DNA from 2 places in the Paenibacillus sp. FSL K6-0108 genome. Region 1 is predicted to be linked to the other one. Evidence: predicted binding sites of a transcription regulator. Region 1 holds the regulator's gene; the other holds the start of a gene.
What was found. Region 1 encodes CtsR, which represses protease genes until heat stress. Its sites were predicted from a motif close to ATGGTCAATAAAGGTCAAACA; they were not measured.

Region 1 (4,217 bases):
CTCGTTTGGTGGCGATGGCGGAGGGGTTCCACACGTACCCATCCCGAACACGACCGTTAAGCCCTCTAGCGCCGATGGTACTTGGACCGCAGGGTCCTGGGAGAGTAGGAAGTCGCCAAGCAAAGAACCACTGCCGATGTAATTCGGTGGTGGTTTTTATTTGCGTGTTTTTACTAAATTACATGATAAAAAGTTAATCCCTGAGAGATGCTCGTGCATCTCTTGTTTGACTTTGTCCTGTTCCTCTGACACACTCATAAATGGATACATACATCACGTATCAGGCCATGATTTTGAAAGATATCATAACTTAGAGAACGGGGTGCAGGACGACATGCAAATTCAGAAATTAACCGCAGATGATTTTGAGCCAGCTATGGCACTCTCCGAGTATGCTTTTCAAATGGTAATGAGTGAAGAACAAACGGAGAAGCGACGGAGTCAATTTGATTCACAGGATATATGGGGTGTATTTGAAGAAGGACAATTGGGCGCCAAACTTCACATTATCCCTTTTCAAACCTATATTCATGGGAGATCGTTCGAGATGGGTGGTATTGCAGGAGTAGCCACATGGCCAGAATATAGACGCAAAGGCTGGGTAGCTGGGCTGTTGAAGCATGCGCTGGAGGAAATGAATCGTAACAAACAAAGTATATCGTTTTTGCATCCGTTCTCTTTTGCTTTTTATCGGAAGTATGGATGGGAAACGTATGTTGAGTTTAAACGATATAGAGTGCCTACAGCTCATTTGCCTGCGAAAAAGGTAACCTCTGGAACGATTCGGCGCGGAAATCCCGGCCTCAGCATTTTCAAGGAAGTATACGGTGCCTACGCTGAGCGCTATAACGGAACCTTGATCCGGGATGATGCGAGATGGGAGAATTCGGTTCTCACTAATGGAACAAGGCAGAAAGCCGTATATTATGATGAAGCTGGTAAAGCACAAGGCTATATTTTATATGAGGTTAAGGAAAGAAAGTTTACTATTAAAGAGATCATTTATCTGAATGAAGAGGCAAGACAAGGTTTATGGACCTTTATTGCTAACCATGATTCCATGATTGAGGAAGTCACTTTACAGGCACCAGCCAGTGATTTGCTTGCATTTCAATTGGACAATCCGCGGATTCAGCAGGAAATTGTACCTTTCTTTATGGCACGTATTGTGAGTGTAGAACAATTTATTTCGCAGTATCCTTTTACGAACCCAGATTCACCATTACAGATTACTCTCCAGGTAGAGGATGCCTATGCACCATGGAATGAAGGGGTGTGGCAGTTGAACGTGGCGATGAACGGTACAGCTTCCATTTGGAAGACATCTGAACCGGGAGCTCAAGATCATATTGTTAAAGTAGACATTCAGGCGCTCACCGCAATACTGATGGGGTATCGCAGACCAACCGAGATGGCTCAAATAGGTAGAATTGAAGGACCGACAGGAGCGATTAAGGCTTTGGAACAAGCGGTTCCTAAACGTGAAACGTATTTGCTTGATTTTTTCTGATCCTCATAGTGTCACGAAAGCGTTCGTATCAATTTCATAGACTTAACTTGTATAGCATTACGTTGCTAGTATGAGACAAATGGACTTCTCCAGCTCTTTTGGAGAGGTTTTTTTGTGTCAGCCGAATATTTCGTGTAAAATCGTAAAAAATGAATAGTGCTCCCTCTTGGCAAAACCACAAAATATGCTATAATGTATATAAAGTCAAAGAAAGTCAAAGTCAACTAAAGGTTAAATACTTATGTAGCTTTCTTTCTGCAATCCGGTGGTGGGAGCCATTTTAAAGGGAGTATACATCAACGGATAAAAGCAATATTAAAGGACCTTCGAGCGTCCTTCGCTCTCCTGTTAAGACCGTTGAAGATCAGTTTCGCTGTTTCCTTGATTGGTTAAATGGGTTGAGAAGGTGTACTCTGTAGGGGCGTGTGGGTCCTTATTGACTTAACGTTTCAGACAGTGGAGGATGAGTGGATGCGTAATATCTCTGATATTATCGAACAATATCTGAAGAGTATTTTGCATGAAAGTCCCGAAGGAATGGTTGAAATTCAACGTAATGATCTGGCTGACCAATTTTCATGTGTGCCTTCACAGATCAATTATGTCATCAGCACCCGATTTACACTCGAAAAAGGTTACCTTGTAGAGAGTAAACGTGGCGGAGGCGGTTATGTTCGCATACAGCGGATTGAATTGCCGGCTCACTCGGCTCTGCATAACCATTTGCACCATAGCATTGGTGATGAGATCGGGCAGACAGCTGCCGAAGGTCTGATCTATCAGCTGGAAGAAGCACGTTTCTTGAGTAAAAGGGAAGCCGGGTTGATGCGAGCAGCTGTATCAAGAGAGATTATATTGGTCAAACTTCCTTACCGGGATCAAATTCGTGCCAGAATGTTGAAGGCGATGTTAATATCTTTGCTCGGTAAATGAAAACTATCGGGATCAAGGGGGTACATCATTGTGCTGTGCCAAGAATGCAACAAACGTCCGGCAACACTCCATTTCACGAAGATCGTGAACGGAGAGAAGACGGAATTCCATATTTGTGAGTCATGTGCTCGTGAAAAAGGGGAAATGATTCCCGGAACAGCAGGCGGATTTTCCATTCACAACTTATTGTCAGGGCTGCTTGATTTTGAACCCTCAGGCAAGAATGGCAGTGCTGGAGCACCACCTGCGCAATCTCTTCGTTGTGAAGAATGCGGCATGACCTATTCACAGTTTAGTAAAATCGGCCGCTTTGGCTGTAGTTCTTGTTATAAATATTTTGACAGTCGTTTGGACCCGCTATTCAAACGGGTTCACGGCAGCACTTCCCACGTGGGTAAAGTGCCTGCGCGAGCTGGTGGTCGCATCAAGGTCAAAAGACAAATTGCTGATCTGAAACGGGATCTTCAGGAGAGCATAACGCAAGAGGAGTTTGAAGAAGCCGCTCAAATTCGTGATCAGATCAGGGAACTTGAAAAAGAAATAGCTGAGGAGTAAAGTTTGTGATGAGTAGGAGGGATGCGTAATGCCTAATCTGCGCTTTACAGAGAAAGCGCTTAGCGACTGGATGCGCAGTGATGCGGCTGATTCCGAAATCGTCATTAGCAGCCGGGTCCGGATCGCACGCAACCTGCAGCATTATCCGTTTCCGATGCTGGCTTCCAATGAGCAATCGGAAGAAGTGCTGAATAAGCTGAGCGAAGTACTTCAATACGATGACGTTCATGCCTTTGGAGATTTTCATACCCTGGATCTGATTGATATTGATGACCTTGACAAAAGGGTGCTGGTGGAGAAACATTTAATCAGTCCCAGTCTTGTGAACGAATCCAGAAATGGTGCTGTTATTCTCAGTGAGGATGAGTCGGTCAGTATTATGATTAATGAAGAAGATCATCTTCGTATCCAGTGCCTCTATCCGGGGTTCCAGGTGAAAGAAGCCTGGGAGAAAGCTTCCGCCATAGATGATGCTTTTGAAGCGCATGTGGATTATGCTTTTGATGACCGCAGAGGATATTTAACCAGTTGTCCTACGAATGTAGGTACAGGTGTAAGAGCATCTGTCATGATGCATCTTCCCGCTTTGGTGATGACACAGCAGATTGGCCGCATTCTAACCGCAGTCTCCCAAGTCGGACTGACTGTACGGGGAATTTACGGTGAAGGCAGTGAGGCCATGGGTAACCTGTTCCAAATTTCGAACCAGATCACACTGGGGCAGACGGAACAGGAAGTCATCGATAACCTGCATAGTGTTGTGTTACAGATGATTGGGCATGAGCGTACCGCCAGAGAACGGTTAATTACCGACTCCAGACTGCGGATTACCGACAGGGTTATGCGATCTTACGGCATTTTGTCCCATGCAGCCATTATGGATTCAAAGGAAGCTGCACAGCGACTGTCTGATGTTCGGCTTGGTGTGGATCTCGGCTTGTTGGACGGCTTGTCCATAACCGTGATGAACGAGTTGAATGTGATGACGCAGCCGGGCTTTTTACAGAAAACATTTGGGGAAGACATGCGGACAGATGAGCGTGACATATATCGGGCGCAGTTGATCCGTGATACGATCAATGCAGCCAATCAATCATAGGTTGTTTAAGAGTGGTGTATAAAGGTTTCACGCCGCATTTGCGGCTTTTATATAATAGAGCATTTTCAATCAATGAATGCTTAATGATTTTATTCGCAGCACGGCTGCAAACAAAAATGA
Region 2 (4,217 bases), 610 kb from region 1:
TAGTTAAACAAGCAAACGTACCTGGATTCCGTAAAGGTAAAGTTCCACGTCCAATCTTCGAAGCTCGTTTTGGTGTGGAAAGCTTGTATCAAGAAGCAATCGACATTTTGCTTCCTGAAGCTTACACAGAAGCAATCGACCAAACGGATATCTTCCCGGTTGATCGTCCTGATGTAGATATCGAACAATTCGCTAAAGGACAAGTATTCAAGTTCAAAGCGAAAGTAACCGTTAAACCTGAAGTTACACTGGGTGACTACAAAGGCGTTGAAGTTGCTGTAGCCAAACATGAAGTAACGGATGTAGAAGTGACTGAAGAGCTCGAGCGTCTTCAACAACGTCACGCAGAACTCGTTGTAATCGACGAAGGCGCTGCACAAAACGGCGATGTTGCTGTAATCGACTTTGACGGTTCCGTTGATGGTGTACCGTTCGAAGGCGGAAAAGCTGAGCGTTATTCCTTGGAACTTGGTTCCAACACGTTCATCCCAGGATTTGAAGAGCAAGTTGTGGGTCTGTCCACTGGCGACTTCAAAGACGTTGAAGTGACTTTCCCAGAGAGCTACCATGCAGCTGAACTGGCTGGCAAACAAGCGGTATTCAAAGTGAAAGTGCATGAAATCAAACGTAAACAACTTCCTGAATTGGATGACGAGTTTGCTAAAGATGTTAGTGAATTCGATACACTTGAAGAGTACAAAGCTGATCTGAAAAAACAATTGGAATCCCGCAAAGCAGACGAAGCCAAAGCAGCTCAAGAAAATGCTGTTGTAGAAAAAGTGGCTGAAAATGCTGAAGTGGACATTCCTTCTGCAATGGTTGACAGCGAAGTACAAAACATGATGCGTGATTTCGACAACCGTCTGCGCAACCAAGGTATGAACCTGGAAATGTTCCTGAGCTTCTCCGGTCAAACACAAGCTGACCTGAGAGGACAAATGCAGGAAGATGCTTCCAAACGTGTTCGCAACAATCTGGTTCTTGAAGCAGTTGGTAAAGCGGAAAACATTGAAGTGTCTGACGAAGAAGTTAACCAAGAACTCGAAAAAATGGCTGAGTCTTACAAGCGTCCTGCTGAAGAGATTCGTGGCATTCTCGAGGGTAATGGTTCCCTGGACAGCCTTCGTGATGAAGTGAAACTGCGTAAAACGATCGATGTTCTCGTTGAGAACAGCAAAGTCGTTGAAGCTGTTGAAGCTCCAGCTGAAGAAGTTGCTGCAGAAGCTGACGAAAAATAAGACAAGCTGTTATGTAATGAACAGCTGAATAAACGATAAGGCACGTGAATCATTGCGTGCCTTATTTTTAAATTGTGGCATCCATTTTATAGGTGAATCAGTAATAATATGGATGGATTTGTTGCAATATTGTTTGCATCTCCAACGTCCTATGGTTCTCCTTCAAATAAAATAAGGGTAAACGGCATAGGATTGCTCCGATTTGCACATACATAGAAAACATGGTTAAATATGATCAGGCAAAAAAGTAAATCGCTCCGTCTTGACACCACTTGTGAAAAATGACATTGTCACAGGAACGTGTTAGAATGAATTTGGGTTTGCTTTACAGGTAGCCTATGTCTAATTACATGTAGAAAAGAGGTTGGTCTCATGAGTCTGGTGCCAATGGTTGTTGAACAAACCAATCGAGGCGAGCGGTCTTACGATATATATTCGCGTTTGCTGAAGGATCGCATTATCTTTTTAACCAGTGCGATTGATGACGATGTAGCCAATCTTGTCATAGCGCAGCTTTTGTTTTTGGCAGCCGATGATCCTGAGAAAGATATCAGCTTGTACATTAATTCACCTGGTGGTTCTGTCACCGCAGGGATGGGTATATACGATACGATGCAATATATCAAGCCGGATGTATCGACCATTTGCGTAGGTATGGCAGCAAGCATGGGCTCGTTATTGCTGACAGCCGGTGCTCCTGGCAAACGATATGCGCTGACGAACAGCGAAGTGATGATTCATCAGCCGCTTGGCGGCGTTCAAGGACAGGCTGCGGATATCAAAATTCACGCCGAATGGATTATTAAAACACGTCAGAAACTGAATCAAATATACGTCGATCGTACAGGTCAACCTCTTGAGAAAATCGAGCGGGACACAGACCGTGACTTCTTTATGAGTGCTGAGGAAGCCAAAACGTACGGCATTATTGACCAGGTGCTCAGCAGACCGATCAATTCCTAAAGGGGTGGTTTCATGTTTAAATTTAACGATGAGAAAGGGCAATTGAAATGCTCTTTTTGCGGTAAATCTCAGGAACAGGTGCGCAAGCTGGTCGCTGGACCAGGCGTTTACATTTGCGATGAATGTATCGAACTGTGCACTGAAATCGTAGAGGAAGAGCTTGGTCATGACGAAGAACTGGACCTCAAAGATATTCCAAAACCGAAAGAAATCCGCGATATTCTTGACCAGTATGTCATTGGACAGGATCAGGCGAAGAAATCTTTGTCTGTAGCGGTTTATAACCACTATAAACGGATCAACACGCAAAGCAAGATTGAGGATGTTGAATTGCAAAAAAGTAACATTTTGCTGTTAGGACCTACGGGTTCTGGTAAAACGTTGCTTGCGCAAACGATGGCCAAAATCCTTAATGTTCCTTTTGCTATTGCTGATGCGACTTCATTGACAGAAGCTGGTTATGTCGGCGAAGATGTAGAGAATATTCTGCTCAAGCTGATTCAAGCTGCTGATTATGATGTTGAAAAAGCAGAGCGCGGCATTATTTATATTGATGAAATTGATAAAGTAGCGCGTAAATCCGAGAACCCATCCATTACACGTGATGTATCGGGTGAAGGTGTTCAACAGGCGCTTCTGAAAATTCTGGAAGGAACTGTAGCTTCTGTACCACCACAAGGTGGACGTAAGCATCCTCATCAGGAATTCATCCAAATTGATACCACTAACATCCTGTTCATTTGCGGCGGTGCCTTCGATGGTCTGGAACAAATGATCAAACGCCGGATCGGTAAAAAAGTCATCGGCTTTAACACCGTTGCGGAACAAAAAGATCTTAAACCAGGTGAATATCTGGGTATGGTATTGCCGGAAGACTTGCTGAAATTCGGTCTGATTCCGGAGTTTGTAGGCCGTTTGCCAGTCATCTCCACTTTGGAACCGCTGGATGAAGACACATTGGTACGGATTCTTTCCGAGCCAAAAAATGCGCTTACGAAACAATACCAAAAATTGCTTGAGCTGGATAATGTGAATCTGGTGTTTGAACCAGGAGCATTGCTTGCGATTGCGAAGGAAGCCATTAAACGTAACACGGGTGCACGTGGACTGCGCGCAATTATCGAGGGCATTATGCTTGAGATTATGTACGAAGTGCCTTCCCGTGATGATGTTACGAACTGTGTCATTACCGAAGAGGTCGTTGAGAAGAGAGTCGTGCCTGAACTGAGCCAATCCAAGGACGACAAGCAGGAAGAAAGTGCCTAACTAAAGGCGAATATTCCGTTTCAACACTGAAATATAGACTTGTCAGTTCTCCACTCCTGGCAGAAGGCGAATTCATGTCTCTGTCAGGGTGGAGCTTTGACGTTGTGGGGAGAGAAATCACTCATGTTTTTAAGACAAGATACACGACCCGTAAAAGTGGGGAACTTAACGATTGGTGGCAGCAACGAGGTCATCATCCAGAGCATGTGTACAACAAAAACGGCAGACGTTGAGGCAACCGTGGCAGAGATTTTGCGTTTGGAAGAAGCGGGTTGTCAAGTGGTGCGTGTAACGGTGAATAATGAGGAAGCTGCCGCAGCCATCAAGGAAATCAAGAAACGGATCAATATTCCGCTTGTAGCGGATATCCATTTTAATTATAAGCTGGCTCTTCTTGCGATTGAGAACGGCATCGATAAAGTACGGATTAATCCCGGCAATATCGGTAAACGTGCCAAAGTAGAAGAAGTCGTCAAAGCTTGTAAAGAAAAAGGTATTCCGATTCGGATCGGGGTAAACGCAGGTTCTTTGGAAAATCATTTGCTCGAAAAGTATGGCTATCCAACGGCAGATGCTATGGTAGAAAGTGCACTTTATCACATTGGTATTTTGGAAGAGCTGGATTTCCACGATATTATCGTGTCTCTCAAAGCATCGGATGTACCGATGGCCATTGAAGCGTATACCAAAGCTGCTCAAATCATTCAATATCCTTTGCATTTGGGCATTACCGAAGCGGGTACGTTGTTC

Region 2: clpP (ATP-dependent Clp endopeptidase proteolytic subunit ClpP) is a predicted target of CtsR. The motif match lies at 1,460-1,480, and genes of this name have one in related genera.

The regions. Positions count from the first base shown of each region.
Region 1 covers NZ_CP150288.1:6,691,729-6,695,945, reverse strand. The annotation lists rRNA gene rrf (5S ribosomal RNA) at 5-121, shown strand; gene eis (enhanced intracellular survival protein Eis) at 335-1,510, shown strand; gene MHB49_RS30610 (CtsR family transcriptional regulator) at 1,982-2,443, shown strand; gene MHB49_RS30605 (UvrB/UvrC motif-containing protein) at 2,474-2,998, shown strand; gene MHB49_RS30600 (protein arginine kinase) at 3,027-4,097, shown strand.
Region 2 covers NZ_CP150288.1:6,080,410-6,084,626, reverse strand. The annotation lists gene tig (trigger factor) at 1-1,238, shown strand, start outside; gene clpP (ATP-dependent Clp endopeptidase proteolytic subunit ClpP) at 1,611-2,201, shown strand; gene clpX (ATP-dependent protease ATP-binding subunit ClpX) at 2,214-3,467, shown strand; gene ispG (flavodoxin-dependent (E)-4-hydroxy-3-methylbut-2-enyl-diphosphate synthase) at 3,591-4,217, shown strand, end outside.